DNA from 4 places in the Lysinibacillus sp. TE18511 genome. Region 4 is predicted to be linked to each of the others. Evidence: riboswitches for the same ligand, from Rfam matches in the RefSeq annotation. Region 4 holds a riboswitch; each other region holds the start of a gene.
The links. Region 4 has a riboswitch for S-adenosylmethionine ahead of ACVWXS_RS02440 (cyclase family protein). Riboswitches for the same ligand answer to the same signal wherever they lie in the genome.
Positions count from the first base shown of each region.

Region 1: linked by a shared signal. The riboswitch ahead of metK (methionine adenosyltransferase) and the one ahead of ACVWXS_RS02440 (cyclase family protein) in region 4 are both predicted to bind S-adenosylmethionine.
Region 2: linked by a shared signal. The riboswitch ahead of ACVWXS_RS24220 (O-acetylhomoserine aminocarboxypropyltransferase/cysteine synthase family protein) and the one ahead of ACVWXS_RS02440 (cyclase family protein) in region 4 are both predicted to bind S-adenosylmethionine.
Region 3: linked by a shared signal. The riboswitch ahead of metA (homoserine O-acetyltransferase MetA) and the one ahead of ACVWXS_RS02440 (cyclase family protein) in region 4 are both predicted to bind S-adenosylmethionine.

Region 1 is NZ_JBSSFD010000039.1:24,730-30,554, forward strand. Features, by position in the region: gene pckA (phosphoenolpyruvate carboxykinase (ATP)) at 1-1,199, opposite strand, end outside; SAM riboswitch class I at 1,947-2,064, shown strand; gene metK (methionine adenosyltransferase) at 2,396-3,592, shown strand; gene ACVWXS_RS20940 (gamma carbonic anhydrase) at 3,766-4,284, opposite strand; gene ACVWXS_RS20945 (alpha/beta hydrolase) at 4,421-5,227, shown strand; gene ACVWXS_RS20950 (hypothetical protein) at 5,323-5,592, shown strand; gene ACVWXS_RS20955 (alanine/glycine:cation symporter family protein) at 5,764-5,825, shown strand, end outside.
Region 2 is NZ_JBSSFD010000059.1:9,060-14,884, reverse strand. Features, by position in the region: gene ACVWXS_RS24230 (succinate CoA transferase) at 1-661, shown strand, start outside; gene ACVWXS_RS24225 (glycerol-3-phosphate acyltransferase) at 910-1,542, opposite strand; SAM riboswitch class I at 1,698-1,811, shown strand; gene ACVWXS_RS24220 (O-acetylhomoserine aminocarboxypropyltransferase/cysteine synthase family protein) at 1,928-3,229, shown strand; gene ACVWXS_RS24215 (hypothetical protein) at 3,547-3,933, shown strand; gene ACVWXS_RS24210 (homoserine dehydrogenase) at 4,566-5,552, shown strand; gene ACVWXS_RS24205 (MerR family transcriptional regulator) at 5,647-5,825, opposite strand, start outside.
Region 3 is NZ_JBSSFD010000031.1:2-5,826, forward strand. Features, by position in the region: partial or broken gene ACVWXS_RS18700 (aromatic amino acid transporter AroP) at 1-155, opposite strand, end outside; T-box leader at 236-487, opposite strand; gene ACVWXS_RS18705 (hypothetical protein) at 969-1,343, shown strand; gene ACVWXS_RS18710 (nucleotide excision repair endonuclease) at 1,409-1,780, opposite strand; SAM riboswitch class I at 1,984-2,094, shown strand; gene metA (homoserine O-acetyltransferase MetA) at 2,213-3,148, shown strand; gene ACVWXS_RS18720 (GerAB/ArcD/ProY family transporter) at 3,230-5,197, opposite strand; gene ACVWXS_RS18725 (hypothetical protein) at 5,232-5,465, opposite strand; gene ACVWXS_RS18730 (Ger(x)C family spore germination protein) at 5,469-5,825, opposite strand, start outside.
Region 4 is NZ_JBSSFD010000002.1:199,037-204,861, forward strand. Features, by position in the region: gene ACVWXS_RS02425 (MFS transporter) at 1-324, shown strand, start outside; gene ACVWXS_RS02430 (SMI1/KNR4 family protein) at 397-948, opposite strand; gene ACVWXS_RS02435 (hypothetical protein) at 1,089-1,487, shown strand; SAM riboswitch class I at 1,652-1,755, shown strand; gene ACVWXS_RS02440 (cyclase family protein) at 1,874-2,611, shown strand; gene ACVWXS_RS02445 (DedA family protein) at 2,664-3,260, opposite strand; gene ACVWXS_RS02450 (Cof-type HAD-IIB family hydrolase) at 3,405-4,181, opposite strand; gene ACVWXS_RS02455 (DUF2225 domain-containing protein) at 4,791-5,486, shown strand; gene ACVWXS_RS02460 (hypothetical protein) at 5,510-5,825, shown strand, end outside.

The DNA of each region.
Region 1 (5,825 bases), on a different contig from region 4:
GGAAGGAATGGAGAGCCGAAGCAAGTTGAGAATACTGGTTCTGGCTCTGTTACACCACGTTCTGTACCAGCAAGTTTAGATGTGAAACCGCTTAGGAAGTGGTACATTGCTTGCTCTTTTGTTAATTTACTGATTGGAGGTAATACACCAAATGCATCAGCTGTTAAGAAGATGATTGTTTTTGGGTGACCTGCAACAGATGGATCAACAATATTTTCAATGAATTGGATTGGATAAGCTACACGAGTATTTTCTGTTAATGAACCATCATCATAGTCACAAACTCGAGTTTCTGGATCAACAGCTACGTTTTCTAGAACAGAACCGAAGCGGATTGCATTGTAGATTTCAGGTTCTTTTTCAGCAGAAAGGTTAATTGTTTTTGCATAGCAACCGCCCTCAATGTTGAATACACCATTATCAGACCAACCGTGTTCATCGTCACCGATAAGCTTACGCTCAGGATCAGCTGATAAAGTAGTTTTACCAGTACCAGATAAACCGAAGAATAATGCAACATCACCAGCTTCACCAACGTTTGCTGAGCAGTGCATTGAAAGGATGCCTTGTTGTGGTAATAAGTAGTTCATGATACCGAAAATAGATTTTTTGATTTCACCAGCGTATTCAGTACCACCGATTAGGATGATTTTCTTTTCAAGTGATACAATGATGAATGTTTCAGAAGCTGTGCCATCGATAGCAGGGTCTGCTTTAAAGTTAGGAGCTGAAATCACTGTGAAGTCAGCAACATGAGAAGTTAATTCTTCTGCAGTTGGACGGATAAATAATTGATGAGCGAAAAGATTGTGCCAAGCATATTCATTGATTACTTGGATGCTCAATTGTGAATCTTTGTCAGCACCAGCAAAGCCCTTGAATACGAATAATTCGTCACGTTCTTTTAAATATTTTACTACTTTTACATATAAGTTATCGAACACTTCAGAAGAAATTGGTTGGTTTACTTTTCCCCAGTCAATTTTATCTTTTGTGCTTTCTTCTTCTACCATATATTTATCTTTAGGTGAACGACCAGTGTATTTGCCAGTTTCTGCACGAACAGCGCCATCTACTGTTAACATAGCTTCACCACGAGATGTTGCCTTTTCAGCTAATTGTGGTACTGAAAGTTGAACATTAATGTTACCGCCGTTTAATAATTCCTTCAGTTCGTTTGCAATTTCTACTGAATTCATCGATTAAATACCATCCTTTTTTATAGTATTCCCTTGAGTCTGGGGAGATTTTCTTAATTTCAAAAATAGTATAACACAATTGCTTAAATAATCTATACTAATTCAGAAATTATTTTTGAGATTTTATTACTTTTCAAGAAAACGACAAAAAGTTAATTTGTTCGCTTTAAGAATGCTTTTTACCCTATTTATAATCAAGTGATTACACAACCACTTTCGACAAGTTGAATCGCGTTTGGGAAGCTTTTGACCAACATGAGGTTCGCACAGGATGTCAAATTTTTAGCTGGTTTTTATCAGTTGGAGTGTGTCACCGACTGAAAAGGGGGCATAACTATTTTCATCCACCACATAATGAGATGGTATTCTTCCGTAGCTGACGATCTACTTTCGCCACAAAAAACATTTGTCGAATGAAGATTAAAGGGTCACACATATGTTAACACATGATGTGAGGTGGAGAGTAGGGATTATTTTGGGCTTATCACCAAAAGTTAGGATACGTTTGTTGAAACTATTGCCATGTCGTTATGGTAATAAGCCTCTGTGCTTCAAATTATAGCATAATCCAAATGTTAAGTGTTTTGATTCCTTGTGTATTCCATAGTTTTTAACTTCTTTCAGCAGATAATTTTTGTACTGAAAGCGTAGCGGACACAATTATAGCAAGGCATAATTGATAAGGGATAAAGCAAAAATAATTGACAACGTTCGACCTTTTACGTATTATGAGATATTGAACGGATACTCTTATCCCGAGCTGGTGGAGGGTCAGGCCCTGTGAAACCCGGCAACCTGCATGAACTATTTCACGACATGCGTTGGTGCCAACCTGATGCAAGGGTAAACCCTTGAACGATAAGAGTGAAAGGTTACGAAGTCATTATTTCCTTTCCTCATGTTAAGTAAGCGTGAGAGAAGGATTTTTTTTATTGTAAAAAACGAATGTAAAGGTAAGTATGTGTAATCCTTTCCTTATTATAATGACGGATCTTTCGAAAATCCTCGTGTTAAAAGCGGCAACTGTTTTTTTTTGTACGAAAGTGAAACGACAGCAACAGGTTGTTTTTGTGCGAAAGTGAAACGACAGCAACAACGGCTTGAGAGTTCAATCCTTAGGAACGGACTTGACATGGGTAATGAGTACCGTATTCATTCACAAATTTTATTTGTAAGAGTAATAGGAGGAAAACTAAATGACAAACCGTCGATTGTTTACATCAGAGAGTGTAACAGAAGGACATCCAGACAAAATTTGTGACCAAATTTCGGATGCCATTTTAGATGCTATTTTAGCAGAAGATCCAAATGCGCGTGTAGCGTGTGAAACAACTGTAACAACAGGCTTAGTATTAGTAGCAGGAGAAATTACTACTTCTACATATGTCGATATTAAAGGTATCGTCCGTGATACTGTAGCAGAAATCGGTTATACTCGTGGGAAATATGGCTTTGATGCTGAAAACCTAGCAGTACTTGTTGCGATTGGCGAGCAATCACCTGATATTGCGCAAGGTGTTGACCAAGCTTTAGAAGCGCGTGAAGGCTCTATGTCAGACGCTGACATTGAAGCAATTGGCGCCGGTGACCAAGGCTTAATGTTCGGTTATGCATGTAACGAAACACCAGAGCTTATGCCATTACCAATTAGTTTAGCGCATAAATTAGCTCGTCGTTTAACGGAAGCACGTAAATCTGGCGAACTTGCATATTTACGTCCAGATGGAAAAACGCAAGTAACGGTTGAATATGATGAAAATAATGTACCAGTGCGCGTAGATACGATTGTAATTTCAACACAGCACGACGAAGAAGCGACGCTTGAACAAATTCAAGCAGATATAAAAGAATTCGTTATTGCTCCGGTTGTGCCAAATGAATTACTAGATGCTAATACTAAATATTTCATCAACCCAACTGGCCGTTTCGTAATAGGTGGTCCAAAAGGGGATGCTGGTCTAACAGGACGTAAAATCATCGTTGATACATACGGTGGCTATGCGCGTCATGGTGGAGGTGCTTTCTCTGGTAAGGACGCAACTAAGGTGGACCGTTCAGCGGCATATGCAGCACGCTATGTGGCAAAAAATATCGTAGCGGCAGGCTTAGCAGAACGTGCTGAAGTACAACTTGCTTATGCAATCGGTGTTGCTCAACCAGTATCTATTGCTGTAGATACATTTGGGACAGGAAAAGTTAAGGAAATTGATATCGTAGAATGGGTACGCGAGCTATTCGATTTACGCCCAGCAGGGATTATAAAAATGCTTAATCTTCGTCGTCCTATTTATAAGCAAACTGCAGCATATGGTCATTTCGGTCGTACGGACTTAAATGTACCTTGGGAACAAACAGATAAAGCTGACGCATTAATGGAAAAAGCAGGATTATAAATAGTTTAGCTAAAACAATGCAGAAGCTGTAAAATTATTTTAACTCATTTCAGCGGGTGTCCAAACATCCGCTGAAATAGTTTTATCCAAAAAAATAGCTTCTAATTACAACTATGTATGGCTTGGTTGTCCAAAAATACGAGGAGCTGCTTCGATGTAATTGAAATAGCTATTTATATTTTTGTTTGAAGAGATTTATAGTATTGACCTTTTTCTGCATATTCACGTACGATGCGTTCCATATCTTCTTTATCTTCAGCATTTAATTCTCGTACAACCTTTGCTGGACGACCTAATGCTAAGCTATTCGGAGGAATGACTTTGCCTGGAGGTACAAGACTACCCGCCCCGATGAATGCACCCTCTCCAATCTCTGCTCCGTCTAAAACTATTGAGCCCATACCTATTAAGGCATTTTTACGAATCGTACAGCTATGTAAAGTTACTTGATGTCCGACTGTTACTTCATCTTCAATAATGAGCGGATATTTAGGGCTTTGATGTAAACAACAAAGGTCTTGAATACTAACTCGTTTTCCGATAATTGTTGGTGATACATCACCTCGAATTACTGTGTTAAACCAAATTGTCGTTTCAGCACCTATTATAACGTCACCAGTAACGGTTGCATAATCGGCAATAAAAACAGATGGATCGATCTTTGGTGTTTTCCCTTTAAATGGATAGATCATGAGAATCGCCTCTTTTCTTTCTATGATGTATTATTATCGTATCAAATACGCAACTTGATGGAAATATAAAATTAAAATGAGCGAAATATTTCGATATAATCATTGTGTAATTATTTTTTTAGGAGGACTATGTGAAATGTGGAAATGGGAAGCTGATGGGCAAGCAAAGGCTGTGGTTGCTATTATTCATGGTGCATATGAAAATCACCGCTGGTATGCATGGCTTATAGAAAAACTTAGATTGGAAGGCTTCCACGTAGTCATGGGGGATTTACCTAATCATGGTGTAGATGTAGGATTTTCACGTGTTCATGATGAAGATTTTAAAGAATACAACAAATATACAAGGCATTTAATCGAGAATGCTTTTTCGTATAATTTACCTGTCTTTTTAATAGGACATGGGCTTGGTGCAACATTATTACTACACACCATGCATAAGCGAAAATATGAATGCGCAGGTATTATTTTAACTTCACCTTGGCTAAATTTAAAGCTATTGCCAGGTAAACTATCGAATGCTCTAACTAGTCTAAGTGCCCTGACAGCAAATGTGAAAATGACTCATGAAATTACATTAAACACGTTAACGCGCAGTGTAGAAGGAAGAGATGAGATGAAGGATGAGGTTTCTTTTATGTCAGTCGTTTCTGTGAAATGGTATAGAGAGCTACAGCAAATGATGCGTAATTTAGTGTTATTGCCTAAAGCTGAATTCCCTAATAGGCCTATGTTAGTTATGACAGCTGAAAAAGATAGTATTACTGAAACTAAACAAACCCGTAATTGGCTATATCAGCAGGAATTTACAGAGTTTCAATTCAAAGAATGGGAAAACTGTTATCATAATCTATTTCATGAAGTAGAGCGTGAAGAAATTTTTGTTTATATACGTGATTTTATTAATAATGCTCTTCGAAGAATTGGTTACATTATAGAGTAGTGTAACCTCTCTAAAACTTGCTAACGTATTGTTACTAACATGGCTCATCACCATAAATATGGGTTCCGACTGATGCGCTTTCCTGTGTGCGTCCGATGAGCCGCTTAGAGCAACAAATGTTTTATGTGCGAAAGCAAAGCGGCAGCAACAAATGTTTTATGTGCGAAAGCAAAGCGGCAGCAACAAATGTTTTATGTGCGAAAGCAAAGCGACAGCAACAAATGTTTTATGTGCGAAAGCAAAGCGGCAGCAACAAATGTTTTATGTGCGAAAGCAAAGCGACAATAGCACAAATGTTGGTCACGAAGGCGTTTATTAGCCTTCGTCTTCTACTGGCTCGCTCAGAGTCTCACCTAAGACGCTAATTCCTCGAGGCGTCGTCCAGCTCCGACTCCGATTGACTTACATACACGACATATATTTAAAAAACACACCTCCAACTTTTGGTAAATAATCTCCGAATATAATGTTGTAATTTTCTGAAAAGTGTAATACTATAATGACTTAAAGTAAAATTTCAAAATTGGAGGGGTAAGATGGAAGCAATTGTTGGAACATTGAATGACATTTTATGGGGACCGTGGTTTATTTATGGTAT
Region 2 (5,825 bases), on a different contig from region 4:
AATATATTCGGAAGTACTACAAGATGCGGTATTTGAATTAATAGATGCAGGTAAGGTAAACTTTGCATCTGCTACTTCTATTACTCTTTCCGAGGCAGTTGGAAATCGAGTGTATAGTAATTTCGAACAATATACCGATAAATTAGTATTACGCCCGCAAGAAATTTCTAACCAACCAGAAATTATTCGCCGACTCGGGTTAATTTCTGTTAATACAGCGCTTGAAGTAGATATTTACGGGAATGTGAATTCTACGCATGTTTCTGGCACAAAGATGATGAATGGAATCGGCGGTTCTGGAGACTTTGCACGTAATGCAAGATTAGGTATTTTCGTCACAAAATCTTATGCGAAAGGCGGAAATGTTTCTAGTATCGTCCCAATGGTATCGCATGTGGACCATACGGAGCATGATGTAGACGTAATCGTTACAGAGCAGGGAGTAGCAGATTTGCGAGGGCTTGCACCAAAAGAACGGGTTGCACTCATTATCGATAACTGTGCACATCCGGAATATCGTGAGCAATTACGGAAGTATTTTAACGATGCTAACGAAGCAACAGGTGGGCACCATACGCCACACAATCTAGAAAAAGCACTTTCATGGCATGTAAATTACGCAAAAAACGGGACGATGAAGGACCCTGCATTATCGAAATAATAAAATGAAGAAAGCCTTGAAGGACAGTTGACTTGTTCCTTCAAGGCTTTTAGTTGTTAAGAATGTATTGCGGCAAAAAGCTCGGGTCAAGCAAGGTCTCTGAGTGATCGTTTGAGCCTCCGAAGTGATCGGGCGGGGCCCCGATGTGATCAGGTGAGCCCTCGAAGTGATCGGGTAAGCCCCAGCCCGTAGCGGAAATCAAAGCCTTCTAATCAGGATGGATAAAAATGGTTAATCAACACACCTGGTTATTTCTTTTTCTTAAATGCAGAAGTCACTTTAGGCTCAGTTCCCTGAATTAATCTCTTAATATTTTCAATATGCAAAATGATTGCTATTGCAAAAAGTAGTAGGGCAATAATCGTTGGACCTACTCCAGGAATCCATAAATATGTTGCTGTACAAAAAACAAGATAAAATTCAAGTACACCGACAATTAAATAATTCGTCGCGAAAGATAAAATAACAAATAAAATGAGTGCAAATAAACCAATTTTCCAATCAACTGCAAGTAGGATCCCTATGATTGATGCAGTTCCTTTGCCGCCATCGAAGCCCATGTGAAATGGGAAGTTGTGACCTAGGATGACACCGGCAGCTATGATATAGGTTAAGAGCCAAACTTGTACGTCTGTTAAATGTGTTGCATCTGCTAGATAAAAATGGGCACCTATAATAGCTGCTACACCTTTACCGATATCGATAAGTGCGACTAATACGCCGTATTTCCATCCAAGGGAAAGTGTTGCATTGGAAGCACCAGCATTGCCATGACCAGTCTTTTTTAGATCTACCCCGGATAAAAACTGCGCAACTTTAGAGCCGTGAATACAGCCAATTAAATAACCAACAAGTAGAAAAATGATAACGGCTTTTTCCATAAAACTCCTCCTTTATAAATAAATACTAAAATAGTGTATGCGTTCGTAATACGTTCAGAAGCAGACAGAAGTTTCGGAAAAAATAAAATTTTAGTGTTGACAGAAAAAAAGTCTATGTTTATACTTTGTAACAACGATGGAAATTGAATCTCATACTCTTATCAAGAGCGGCGGAGGGATAGGCCCTATGATGCCCGGCAACCAGTAAGTGACGAACTTGCTAAGGTGCTAATTCCTACAGATTCTTACTTGGATCTGGCAGATAAGGGGAGGAAAACTTGCAACCGCAACCCTCTTCTTAGCTGAAGAGGGTTTTTGTTTTCTACTGAAAAATCCTCCTCATCTCCGGTGCCATCGTAAACAAATAACCATTTGGAGGTATACAATGACAAATTTTAAACCAGAAACATTGCTGTTACACGGTGGCCAAGAGCCAGACCCAGTAACAGGATCTCGAACAGTACCCGTATATCGCTCAACGGCTTTCGTTTTTAAAGACACTGCTCATGCGCAACGTCTTTTTGCCTTAGAGGAAGCTGGCAATATTTACACTCGTATTACAAACCCAACTGTAGATGTTTTTGAAAAACGCGTCGCTTTATTAGAGGGCGGTACAGCAGCAGTAGCACTTTCATCTGGTGCAGCAGCTATCGCATTTTCCATTTTAAATCTTGCGGGTGCAGGTGATGAAATTGTCGCGGCGAGTTCTTTATATGGAGGTACTTATAATTTATTTGCCAATACACTACCAAACTATGGTATTAAAACAATTTTTGTAGACGAAACAAACCCTGAAAATTTCCGAGCAGCGATTACCGATAAAACAAAAGCGGTATTCGCTGAAATTTATGGTAACCCAAGTTTAAAAGTGCTAGATATTGAAGCAGTAGCGAATATTGCACATGAAAACGGCTTGCCATTAATTATTGATAGTACATTTGCTTCACCATATGGCTCTACACCAATTGACTTCGGTGCAGATATCGTCGTTCATTCCGCAACAAAATGGATTGGCGGACATGGTACAACTTTAGGTGGCGTTGTAGTAGATGCAGGAAAGTTTGATTGGACTCGTGGACGTTTCCCAGGCTTTACTGAGCCAGATGCTTCTTATCACGGTTTGCGTTATGGTATTGACACAGCAGAGGCTGCATTTGCCACAAAACTGCGTGTACAATTGCTACGCGACTTTGGACCAACGTTAAGTGCAGATGCAGCATTTAATTTATTACAAGGTTTAGAAACGCTTCATTTGCGTATTCCTAAACACAATGAAAATGCATTGGCAGTAGCTGAATATTTACGAAACCACCCATCTGTGGAATATGTAAATTACAATGGCTTAGAAGATTTCCCTACTCATGATTTAGCAAAAAAATATTTGAGAAATGGCTTCGGTTCAGTGCTTACATTCGGTATTAAAGGTGGACGTGAAGCAGGGCGTAAACTAATTGATAGTGTGAAATTATTCTCGCACGTAGCAAATGTAGGGGATGCCAAATCATTAATTATTCATCCAGCATCTACTACACATCAGCAATTATCAGCTGAAGAGTTAATCCAAACTGGTGTAACCGAGTCGCTCATTCGCTTATCAATCGGTTTAGAGGCAGTAGAGGATATCATTGCAGATTTAGAACAAGCTATTGAACAAGTAACAGCTTCTCAACAAACAATAGAGGCTTAATAAAAATTGGCTAATGTTGTAGCGTTTACGTATTGTCTCATTCGATGGGCCTCATTTGGTAATACGTAAAACGTTGCTGCATCAACCACTTACCCCATTTGGTAAGTAATCCGAAAGTATGCACAAATAATTCCTAGTAATTTTATAAGTATTATTGACTTATTTAAATCCTTGTATTATACTTGGGAATAACTTAAGCGTTCGAAAGGCTACCAACCTAGAACCAAATTGTTTTTCATAAGTACTCTCCACTTTTGAATATTTGCGTAGCCAATAGCTACACTGATCTAAAAACTGATGATAAAGGAGTGTTTTAAATGGGAAATGTTTATAGTGCGCAAAACATTGCATCTTATCTTATTTATGAACTAAATGAAAATCATGTGTTTGTGAACAACATGTCCATTCAAAACATACTTGCGTCAGTTGAAAGCAAATGGGTACAGACATTTGGACATTCTGCTTTTAATGAATTCGTTTATGCTAAAGAGGAAGGCTATATAGTAAAAGAGGTCTTCAAAGCATATGAAATATATGGTGCAAGTCACATTCCTGTACCTGCGACAGAGTATTACTTAAAATACGGTACATTCCAATTAGTTGAACGTACGTATGCAATACCAAACTTTACGCAAGAAGAAATTGAACTTGTACAACAGGTTATATCAACATATCGTTATCAAATGCTATCAAAAGCTAGTTAGTTCTCCCTCATAAATCTCGGCTCATTCTCTGCTGCTACAGGGAATGAGCCTTTTAATTAGATTTGATAAGTGGGAGAGAGATAGATTAACTGACCTGAAAAAATTTTTTATTGGTATCTTTTAAATGAACAATTTTTATGAACGTTTAAGCATACATATATAATAGAAGAAAGACTTTCGTTTTCTTTAGAAAAAACCGTCAATATTTGTTCAAATATTATAGAACAACTAAAAAAACGTATAATAAAGGGAATGAAACCGATTTCTTCTGCACGTCTAGAGAAAACAAATGTCCTCTCTAGAAAGATTTTTCTTGTGCATTGTATGTATTTGCGTTACAATTTTTTTAAGTTGAATTTTGAATTATTTGAATTTGTGTGTGTTGCACAGATTTATGATCTTCATTCAGTAAAGGGTTTGTGTAGCGAAAGTGAAATGATAGCTATAGAAGACTTTTGCAAATGGCGAGAGCGAAATGCCATGACTCTAAATCTGCTGAAACTGAAGTTAGAAACATCGCAAACTGGCCTACGATATACAGTCTGCGCACAATTCAAAATCTGTACGAATTAAGCTAAGGCGTAATTAAATTTAATGAAACTGCGGAATGTAAGTTGGAGGGAATAACAAGAATGGCAACTATAAAGGCAGCGATCCTAGGATTTGGAACGGTAGGTCAAGGAATTTACCATATATTAAACGAAAAGCGTGAAGAGCTTAAACATAAATTAGGAATTGAGTTAGAAGTAGCAAAAATTTTAGTGACAGATGCTAGCCGTGAACGTGTACCAGGCACAGCGCATTTAATGACAACTAGTATGGATGACGTTTTAGCAGAGCCAGGTATGCAGGTTGTATTTGAAGCGATTGTCAATGAGGAGCCAGCATTTACTTATTTAAAACGTGCTGTAGAGCATAAATGCCATGTCATTACAGCTAACAAAGTGATGTTCGCGAAAAGAGGCTTAGAACTACAGGATCTTGCAAAAGAGAATGGTGTATTTGTCGGCTTTGAGGCAACAACAGCTGGTGGTGTGCCTGTTATTAAAACGATGAAAAATATTTTACTAGTTAATGATGTTAGTCGTATTCAAGGAGTTTTAAATGGCACATGCAATTATATTCTAACAAAAATGCGTGCACAGGGCTGGTCGTTCGAAACAGCTTTAAAAGAGGCGCAAAATTTAGGGTATGCAGAGGCAGATCCATATAATGATATCTCAGGCCAGGATGCCTTTAAGAAATTAATGATTTTAAGTGCACTAGCATTTGGAGAGCAACCAGATTGGGCTGATGTAGAAGTGATCGGGATTGATAGCATTTCAGCCGAGCAAGTGAAAGAAGCGTGTGAACAAGGCTTACGTTATCGTCATGTTGCAGAGGTTGAGAAGTTGGCGGATGGTACAGTAGTAGCAAAGGTTGGCCCACAATTAGTTGATAAAGAACATCCACTTTATCCGGTGGATGACGTGAATAATGCTGTAGCGTTGGATACAAATTATATTGGCACATTAACATTAGTAGGACCTGGCGCAGGTATGTATCCAACAGCTAGTGTAATGGTTGAGGATTATGCGGAAATTATTGGTAAACGAGCTGGGTTTGTCGTAACAATATAATGGGCGGGAGTTAACTGTGTCCGCCTGATTTCAACTAAAATAATATAAATGCCTAACATTCACAATATCAAATTGTTTGAATGCTAGGCATTTTTTAATCCTCATCTTTAACATCAATATCCTCTGGAATGGGTGTATTACGCCAAATTTCGATTTCCTCCTTTATAAGTTCTAGTTGATTAAAATAAGTACTGAATTGCCCGCTATTAATCAGTATTTGATCTCCATCATAAACAGAACGGATGCGTCCCTCATAGACTAAACGCAGTACTT
Region 3 (5,825 bases), on a different contig from region 4:
AAATAAGCTAGTAAAATAGATGGCCCAGCCATTTGAATTGTTGAACTAGAGCCATAAAATAAACCGACCCCAATGGATCCGCCAAGTGCAATTAATTGCATGTGACGAGTACTTAATTCGCGCTTCAGCTGTGAATCTTGATGATTGTCTTTCATAATGTCTTACTCCTAATACGTTTAGATTTTCAAATACTTTGCTCAAAAAAGGAATAAAAAAAACGTCCTTTTGGATTAACCAAAAGGACGATTCAACTCGTGTTACCACCTTTAATTTATAAGCAATTCACATTACTTACCTCAAGAAGTACGGTCATTTGACGATACTCTCGCACATGATTACGGGTGCTTACCGGCGTAGCCTACTTAGAATGATCTTTTCGGTACACAGCTCCAAGATGAATTCTCAATCGTTTTACATGCACCTCTCATCAACCGGTAACTTTCTGTTCGTAAAAATAATTGATACTATTTCTTTTCATAGCCTTTGTTCTATACAAATATTTTTGAATTGTTTTTCATTTTACAGAAAAAAATTATTTTGTCAATAAAAATTTCTTCATAACCCGTTTAAATTACATATGACATTTTACAATATAAATACAACTCACTACTTAAATATAAAAGCTAAAGGAAATATTTCAACAAATGTTAGTAAAGTTCTTTTAAGAATGTTATTCCACAATCTGGCCCGATTGTGGAATAAGAAAAGATCCTGCATATCAACACAGGATCTTTAATCAATCTTTATTATAAATGATCAATCTTTTTTATAAAACTACAACATTTGTAAAGACGTATGTTTTGTATATAAGTTGATTAGAGTGGAGGCTGGGCGACTCCTTGGGGCTTATCGGACGCCCCCAGGAAAGCGCCCAGTAGGAACGGTAATCAACCACACGTTATGGTAATGAGCCTAAAATATAATAAATAAAAATAATTATGGATGCTACATGAAGGTGGGAATAAATAGTGAAAAAAATCATCATTTTATTCATGTTGACCTTAACTATTTTAGGAGCATGTAATAATTCCACATTAAGTATTAGTGAAATTGCTGTTGTTCCAGATGAAGTGCAAAAGAAAATAATTTCCGATGATAAGCTCCAATTAATCAATGATGGAAAAGATACTTTTTACATTGTTTTTTATTCGAAAGGGATTGCACATGCTGATTTGGAGATACAGGGTGATATATTAAAAATAAAATTCGAAGAAATGAATCCATCCAATGATGTTGCTGAACAATATGTTTATAAAATTACAAAAGACCCTGAGCAGGAAATTATCGAGGTGTATATAAACGGCAAGTCCACACATTTTGATCATGTAATAACAGGTTTATAGGAAGAATAAACCTAACGAAAAAAACCGAAACCCCCTTAAAGAGATTTCGGTCTTTTTGCTAAAGATTAATAAAATACTTTATCAACATTGTATTTAGCACGGAATGAATTAATCGCGTATGTTTCGTAAATTTCACGTTCCATTGGATCTTCCACTTCATACACTTCAATTTTGAAAATTTCATTACGATGATTTTTCATCGGTGACACATTGTCCTCAAAATGCTTTTTAATACGTTGACGAATTTTACGTGCTTTACCTACAAATAATAGCTCGTTCTCTTCGTTGTAGAATAAGAAAATGCCACCGTTTTCACGTGTGATTTTATGGAAATCAATAAAACCATGGTACGGTGTGATTGGTACATCACCTGGCTTTAAATCTTGTTCGCGTTGGCGAATCACTAAATCTGGTTTTGGAAATTCAATTTTAATCAAACTTTTCACGTTCCTCTCTATTACTAAAGATATATGGTAACATAATTACGGCTTGTTTACCATAATATTTCATAGCGTCAACATGATTTGCATCAGGATTAGTGTTCATCAATTTAGAGAAGAACATGCATGTTAATTACAAAATATTCTATGTATTATTGATATTCTTAATTGTTCATGTTACAATTCTTTTTAATTAAATAATCTTATCAAGAGAAGCTGAGGGATTTGGCCCGATGACGCTTCAGCAACCTCTAACAAATGTTAGAAAGGTGCTAATTCCACCAAAGGATTTGTCCTTTGAGAGATAAGAGTGAACGTGGTTAAAATCCCTCTCATTCTATCTCAAATGGAATGAGGGGGATTTTTTTAATTTAGATGGACTTATAAAATTCTTTATATGTAGAGAAATACAAGAGAGGGGAATGCAAGATGCCAATTAATATTCCAAAAAATTTACCAGCTGGAGAACATTTACGTGAGGAAAAAATCTTCGTCATGGAAGAGGATAGAGCGAAAACCCAACAAATTCGTCCGTTAAATATATTAATTTTGAATTTAATGCCTGAAAAAGAAAAAACAGAGCTGCAATTACTACGTTTATTAGGTAACACACCATTACAAGTTAATATTACATTTTTAAACACAGCCACACATGAATCGAAAAATGTCAGTAAATCGCATTTACAGCTATTTTACACAACTTTTCATCAAATTCGCCATCGTCGCTATGATGGCATGATTATTACGGGTGCGCCAGTTGAAAAAATGGCTTTTGAGGACGTGAACTATTGGCAGGAAATTGCAGAAATTATGGATTGGTCCAAGGAAAACGTGACATCGGTCCTTCATATATGTTGGGGCGCACAAGCAGCATTATACCATCATTACGGTATTGGCAAAATTGAGCTCCCTGCTAAATGCTCAGGTGTTTATTCTCATGTCATTACGGATTTAACCGTGGATTTAGTTCGAGGCTTTAGCGATTTATTTACGGCCCCACATTCACGATATACTTCTGTTTCTATTGACGAAGTACGCAACCATCCTGATTTACGATTACTATCTTACTCAGAAGATGCCGGTGTCTTTATTGTGCAATCGAAGGATAATAAAAACATTATGATTACAGGACATCTTGAATATGATGCGACTACATTAGCAGATGAATATAGTCGTGATGTCGCAAAAGGTTTGGATATTGAGGTTCCAGTGAATTACTTCCCAAGTGATGATCCATTAAATGAACCGATTAATACGTGGCGTGCCCATACTCATTTATTATTTTCAAACTGGTTGAACTATTATGTTTACCAAGAAACACCATATGAATGGGATTTCGTTGATGAACTTGAATATCATATCTAGTTCATGGGTTCTGTAAACACTTAAACAAAATGATGACCTTGATCATATCAGGGGCATCATTTTTTAAATCCAAATATGTTGTTAGTTTTCTGACGGGTTTTCATTGGTAGATTCATTTTGACCTTTTGTAGTATTTTCGCAATTGCTATTAGTTTCATTCTGTACAGCATTTTGACTGTTGCTATTACTAGCATTAGTAGTGGCATTTTGGTTGTTATTATTACTTGCATTAGTAGTGGCATTTTGATTGTTATTATTACTAGCATTAGTAGTGGCATTTTGGTTGTTATTATTACTAGCATTAGTAGTGGCATTTTGGTTGTTATTATTACTTGCATTAGTAGTGGCATTTTGATTGTTATTATTACTAGCATTAGCAGTAGAATTTTGGCTGTTGCTATTACTAGCATTATTAGAAGCATTTTGGTTGTTATTATTACTAGCATTAGCAGTAGAATTTTGGCTGTTGCTATTACTAGCATTATTAGAAGAATTTTGGCTGTTGCTATCGCTAGCATTATTAGAAGCATTTTGGCTGTTGCTATTACTTGCATTATTAGAAGAATTTTGGCTGTTGTTATTACTAGCATTATTAGAAGCATTTTGGCTGTTGCTATCGCTAGCATTATTAGAAGCATTTTGGCTGTTGCTATTACTTGCGTTATTAGAAGCATTACCGCAATTGCAATTACTTCCATTCTGTACAGCATTTTGACTTTTGTTATTACTTGCATTATTAGAAGCATTTTGGCTGTTGTTATCGCTAGCATTATTAGAAGCATTTTGGCTGTTGCTATTACTTGCATTATTAGAAGCATTACCGCAATTGCAATTACTTCCAATTTGTACAGCATTTTTACTGTTGCTATTACTTGCGTTATTAGAAGCATTTCCGTTATTACTACCACTTGCATTCTGTGGACAACAATTACAGTTTGTAACATTTTCATTCCCTTGACTACCATTAATATTGCGAATTTTCGCGGCGATTAGTAGAACGATCGGTAACAAAATTGCAACAGTACCAGAAAACAAAGGAAAGATTTCTTTATTATAAGTATTGGAATGAACGATATCTGGATGAATGATTTGCGAAAGGCCAATAACAGTCATTCCGATTGGCAAAATGAGCGGACGATGATCTTTGATTTCACATATTTGCGCTATGCCGATAACGGAGGCATAAAAATACATAAACGTTTTAATAAAAATAGATAAGATCCACATGGCTGCCATAACCACTTCAACACGCTGCAAAAAATTCCCGATTGAAACTCTTTGCGCTAATGCATAGCTAGGAAATGTCCGATTAGAGGTAAGTGATGGACCTAGGACAAGGATACATAGTGTGACGATGGTTATTAAAACAATGCCTCCAATAGCTGTGCCAATATAAAATCCTTTTTGTGCTGATTTATGAACATTGACAGCGGAAGGGAAAAGTATTAATAGCACGGCAAGGGGAAATGAACAAATACTCATAAATCGAATAACACTTATAAATAATGATTTTTTTGAAGTTTCCAATATGGGCTGTACATTTTCAAAATTGATTAATGGTGATATACAAACTACAAAAATGATAAAAACCAAGATAAACACCGGAAAAAGTATTTCTGCTGAACGCGCAAAGACTTCGATTCCTTGGAATGCAGCATAAATGATGATTATGCCAAACAGCAATGAAAAAGCCATAGAAGGCGTCTCTGGCATCACTTCCGTAGACATGAAACTTCCAATAAAATATAATAATTCACCTGTAGCCAAAAAGGTAAGAAGGATAAAGCCAATTGCGGTCAGTTTTCCAAAAAAACGACCTAGTATTTTTTCGTTCGCCTCTGTAAATGTAAGTGTGGGAGTCTGATTTCCTAAAGTAACGAGTAGCTTCACTAAGAGTAAACTTAAACCGACACCGATGATTGTTGCGATCCATGCATCTTGCTTTGCTGCACTTGTTACACTTGAAGGGATAATTAATATGGCTGTACCAACTGTAAAAAGAAGGGTAATGATTGTAAATTGTCTTGAACTAATGATTTCTTTTTCCAACATGAACTACCCCTTCTTTTTAAAGTTACTTCATTTATTTTGACAGTGAAACGATGAACTCTCTAATTGGAGTAAAGATAAAGGTAATCAAGTCTGTTGGGCTTGGAATTTTGAGATTTAAAGCAATGCCAATATTTAAGGCAGTACCGATCAATAAAAAAATTGAAAAAATAACAATCGTTTTCGTTTCGTTATTTTTTTGAAGTTTAGGAATAAAAGCAAAGGCAATAACAATTGAAATAATGAGTATGAAAAATGTTATTACCATAGCTTATTCCTTCTTTTTTTTGTTCAATAATGAATTTTGCATTGTTCCTAATCCTTCTGTTTTGACATGTACTTCAACGTTAACTGGTAGCTCTTGGAATATGGTTGGCCAGTCTTCTTTGATTTTTTTCCACTTTTTAGGATCTGTGCGATGTAATTCCTCACCAAATCCAAAAATATCAGCTCGATAAGTTTGCTGAACTGTACTGATTGTTTTTTCGATTTGTTGTTGGATCACTTCTTCCGTTTTTTTATTTACGTAATCAATCGATTTATGGGAAGTAAGGTCAATATTACATTCAACTTCTCCGACATTTTGCTCAACATCTATATGAACATTAATTTTTGGCGTACCTTTTTC
Region 4 (5,825 bases):
CTCGGCATCAACTTCTTTTTAGAATCAACAATAGTTGGATTAATAATGGTCTTTATGATGGGGCTATTTATGTTTATGAATGTACCGGGATTACAGCTTTATGCCGTTCAGCTTTCAGAAAAATATATACCATCAGCTATTTCAATGGCTTCAGCATTAAATATTTCAGCCTTTAACATTGGTATTTTTCTAGGATCGTACATTGGAGGAATCATCGTTCGCCACCAATCATTAGCTCATACTCCTATATATGGATTCGGTATGGTGATGATTGCCGCGGTTACTACGTTCCTATGGTTAATCTTTGATAGAAAGAAGCAATAGATCCCTTGCTTTGTATGTATTAGAATAAAAATGATGAAAGGAAGCCTTAACAATAGCCAGGGCTTCCTTTTGTTATTCACCATATTTAAGGAAAGTATCGTCAAAGTACGCCTTAAAATTTGGATATAGATAGTCTAATGACGCTTGAATATCGGCATTATCATCAAATAAAATTTCATGATCAATTTCATATATTGCACAAGTCTCTTCATCTGCATTGTCATTTAAATCAATGCAAATTATTTTTCCATACTCTTCATCCCATGAAAACGGAAGATATCCTAAACTACATAACGATGGATTATACATATCTCTAACGTTATTTAAAGGTTCATCAACACTTTGTTCCGGTATGACATCAAAATAATGGTGATACGTTGAAATAAAGGCTTTATACCATTCAGGAAATGGAAGTCCGAACTCTTTTTCTAAAGCTTGAATATCATCTTCCGTTACTACAGAAGGGACCATCTTCCATCTTGACCATTCTTCATCAATATCTGCTAATTTCATCTCAACAGGAACATCCGGACGCATCCATCTGCAAAATCCATCTTCTGAAACCTGATTATAGTGCTCGTAGTAAACTTCAAAACCTTTTTTTATATATTCACGAATATTCATCTTTAAACCCCTTTTTATCTCAGAGTAAAATCTTTTCTCCCTAATCCCCTACAGTCCTAGGTTTTTCACATCAGTCACTAACACCGAAAACATTTTTATACATAAGATAGGGTATCAACTATAGGATAGGAGGAATTTAGTTGTATTACAATCCTTATCCGTATTTTGTCTACCCTAACTATTATCCAACATGGGCAATGGCCACTCAACAACCTTCAAGATATCTAGCAATGCCAACAAACTCAACAAATCGCAGCCCGTTTCCAACCATCAATACAAATAAATTGAAGACTTCTGCGAAACGAATCAAGGTTATTATGCAGCAAGCACAATTACTTACGGATAAAATTGACGAATCCGAGCAATTTGCGCATGATCTGATGGACGCCGCACAGCTGTCAAATAAAACAGAAGTTGAAAAATTAATTGCGTCAACAGGTATTACCATCAAATTCGAAACTAACTATACACCAGATGGGATCCGTATAATATTTACTGACAGTGACTGTTGTAAGCTAACCGTAAATTTGACCTGGTGACATCCAACTAAAGAGTGGGAACTATGTGTTGTCTATTTAAATTACTACAAATTGACACTTTGAAGGTTCTGGAAATTTTTTAACTATGTATCCCTATTGAACTTGTAAACTATAAATAAATATGCTAAAGTATTCGTAATCTATTTCTGAAAATTCTTATATTTTTCTTATCAAGAGAGACGGAGGGATTGGCCCTATGATGTCTCAGCAACCAGCCTATAGGTATGGTGCTAATTCCAATTGGCGAAATCAGCCTTGAAGATGAGAAGACTTACTTAATTGCTTTGCACAAGGGTCCTCTTTCTACAAGGAGGGCTCTTTTTTATTTTCGCTAGTAAACAAAGTCTAAGCATCCAAAAATAATTACAAGAAAGCAGGAAAATATTATGACAAACGACCTTTTACAGGCACTTCAACTATTAAAATCGAAAGAATGGGTAGATTTAACACATACATTTGGCCCTAATTCACCTCATTTCTTTATGTTTGATGATGCAAAATTTGAAACATTATTTTCCCATGAGGATGGTTTCTTTGCACAGCAATTCTCTTTCCCTGGGCAATATGGAACGCATATCGATCCACCTATCCATTTTGTGCGAAATACACGCTTTTTAGAAGAATTGGCGTTAAAAGAACTAGTCCTACCACTAATCGTTATTGATATATCTAAGGCAGCCGAATTGAATAACGACTACACATTAAGTATCCAAGATATTCTTGACTTTGAGGCCGAATATGGGGAAATTGAAGCGGGTACCTTCGTTGCGCTTCGTACCGATTGGAGTAAGCGTTGGCCAGATAAAGAGGCTTTCAGCAACAAAGATGTAGATGGTAATAATCATATTCCTGGCTGGGGATTAGAAGCGTTACAATTTTTATTCAACGAACGAAAAGTTAGTGCTATTGGTCACGAAACTTTTGATACGGATTCAGCAGCTGATTTTCGTAAAAACGGTAAGTTAGATGGCGAATATTTTGTGCTTGAGCAAGATACTTACCAAATTGAACTTATGACAAATTTGGATAAGCTACCTCCTAAAGGTGCTGTTATTTTCAATATTGTACCAAAACCCGAAAAGGCCTCTGGATTCCCTGTGCGTTCATTTGCAATAGTGCCTTAAAAATAGCAATAGGTCTGAATCAATCCATGATAGGTATTGAATCAGACCCTTTTTATTTAGGTGAATTCCTTTTTTTAAAAATAAAATAAACGATCAAAATTATTATGATGAACAATGCTATAAGATACATACTGTAGCGGGATAAATATAACCCAACATAACGCCATTCCTCCCCAAGTACTTCTCCTAAGGTAATAAAAGTAAATGTCCATATAATTGCTCCCGTATAAGCAAAGAAAGCAAACTTTTTAAAAGGATAATTATTGATAGCCGCAATATATGCTGTTAGATGACGTACACCAGGAATAAAATATCCGACTACTAATAATATTGGTCCTATTTTTGCAAATAATTTTTTAGTAACGTCAATTTTCTGTTCAGTAATATGGATTTTCGGACCGTATTTTCGCAATAATGGTAGCCCGAATCTATAGCCTATATAGTAGCTTAAGGTAATTCCCCCTGCCGCACCTACCACAGCGCTGATTAGAGCTGGAATATGCGAGAGAGTTTCTCGATATACGCTATACCCTACATAGGTTAAAAATATCTCATCGGGAAGTGGCAGCCCGACAATCCCTCCAACTAGGATAAGAATAATGCCAAAATACCCGTAATGTTCAATAAGAGATTGCACATGATGCGCCATAAATCCATCCCACCTAATGCATAATAATTTCTTTTCAATGTTAGCTTTATAATAACTCAAAGTAGGCAACATTATGAGTATTATAACGTTCATAAAGTTTTCCCCAACGTATAGTGGCTAGTCCATGCTATAAATATAGTTTTCTTAAACTATTATTTGTAGCTCACGTAGAGCAAACTCAATACCACCATCAGTTGATTTCTTCGTTATAAAATCAGCGACAATTTTTAATGCTTCACTACCATTGCCCATTGCAATACCAAAACCAACCTGTTCCAGCATGTCGATATCATTATCTCCATCCCCAAAAGCAAGTGCTTCCTTAGGACTCAAGTTGAAATAATCTAGTACAGCTTGAACAGCAATCGATTTGGAAACATCATGCTGCAAAACATTTGTAATGTATGGATGCCATCTTTTAAATAATAAATGCGGGAATTGTGATGCATATCTTCTCTCCATCTCCTCATCGGCATATAGACACATTAAATATACCTCTTGCGTTAAAATATCTTCATTAATAACAGGAAACTCCAGCAAAGATAATGTCTCTTGCATAGCTGTTAATGTCTCTTTTTCTTGGACGTTATTCATCGATAATTGTTCTGTAAAAAACGAGAGACTTTGTTTATGGTCATCAGCAAAAGCCTTAACTGCTTGGACAATTTCTTTTGCAATAGGTATTTTATGTAATACTTGATCTTGATGTTTAACATACGCACCATTAGCCGTAATAAACGTCTCTATTCCTATATTTCTTAACTGTTGGCACATCGACAAAGGTCTTCCTGTAGCAGCAACAATACGAATTCCTTTGTTTATTAATTGTTGTATAGCCTTCCTTGTACTTTCTTCAATACAGCCATCTTCATAATTAACAAGTGTTCCATCTACGTCAAAAAATACAATTTTATAATCCATCGTTTGCTCCTTATCGTTTGATATTATTTTGCCAGATATGTCGACTCACCCTTTTTATTAAGTAGTAGCTCATCAACATATATACATGCCATACGCTTCCCTACTTTTGTTGATGATTCTAATTAGAAAACGCAAGACAAGTTCGAGCTGCTTCATTGTCACTGTCTCTTCACATAAGAAATCCTTTTTTAGTCAAAAATATCCCTATATTTCCATAATCGGCACACCTCTAATTTTACCTGAATAATTGAAAAGATGGCATTTTTCTTCTTACATTACATATAGTTAATTTGACCTATATAAGCAATTGTAAAACATAAAAATTAGCAACAATTTAGTTAAACATTTGTACGTAATTTGACAAACTAAATTAAATATGTAACTTATTTCAACTACACCGATAAATACTATTGCGGATACAGTTCGAAATTTCAAATGACTAAAAAAGTTTTGATCATTTTTAATTTTTATAATTCCAAAGGAGTATACCAAAGAACACAGAATTGTTAATATAGAAGAAAGTAAATTAAACATATTGAACGATATAATCATCGTATACATAGAACAAAAGAAATAATAACCTAATTGGATGTAAAGGAGTTGATTCTTATGGCATTTAACATTTACTACTATGAAAGTAGTGTGGATTGCAAGTTTTGTAAAAAGCATTTTACCACATATAAAGTACGTCCCAATCGTTATAAAGTAGTCGAAGAGCAAACAGACTTCATGCCAGTCTATGAAGGTTTAAATCCACTGTTATATGAAGTTGCTGTTTGTCCGCATTGTGGCTATGCCTACCACAAATCTATGACAAGAACTTATGGACCTTTTATGCTTCTTATTGATGAGCTGTACATTAAAGAACTCCAAAAACCTATGGATATATGTAAGGAACGTACGATCGATGATGCCATTATAAGCTTTAAATTAGCTTATCTTGTATCAAGAGCATCAATGGAAGAATCACTTCTTATGGCCAATTTCGCACTGAAAATAGCTTGGCTCTATCGCTTAAAAAATGATGATCAATCGGAAATGCACTACCTCTTTGCGGCCAGAGACTTTTACAGTAAATCTTTTGCTTCCAATCAAGAGGGCGGAGAACGAATTCAATTTTTGCATGCTGAAATAAGCCTCCGACTTGGTGATATTACTGAAGCGAAGAAAGGTTTCTCTCGATTAATTGCGGACCGAAATATTTCCAATAAATATCGAAAAATAGCACGTAATCGTTGGGAAAACTATAAATATGACGTGCAGCCTATTCATGTTAATGAAGGTGTAAGCGAAATCATCAACTGAAGTAAACGAGGAGCGGAATAGACATGCAGCTATTTACAAAAAGAATTGATGTGAGAGAAGAAGATATTTTTTCAGAATTACATCATTTTTTACTAAGAAAAAATAATCGCTATTTAACGAATGATGAAGTAGTTGCAATAACAGGGGTTTCATCCGAGCTACTTTATAAATGGGTAAAATCAGGGAAATTAAAAAAATCAATTTTTCCTAATTTAGGCGCACCTTGTGAACGATGTGGACAGATTACTCAAGCAAAAATCTGTGTTAGCTGCTCATCAACCATCGTTAATACATTAAAGCAAGAGGAAAAGGATCGTGCATGGTTCAACCAAATACAAC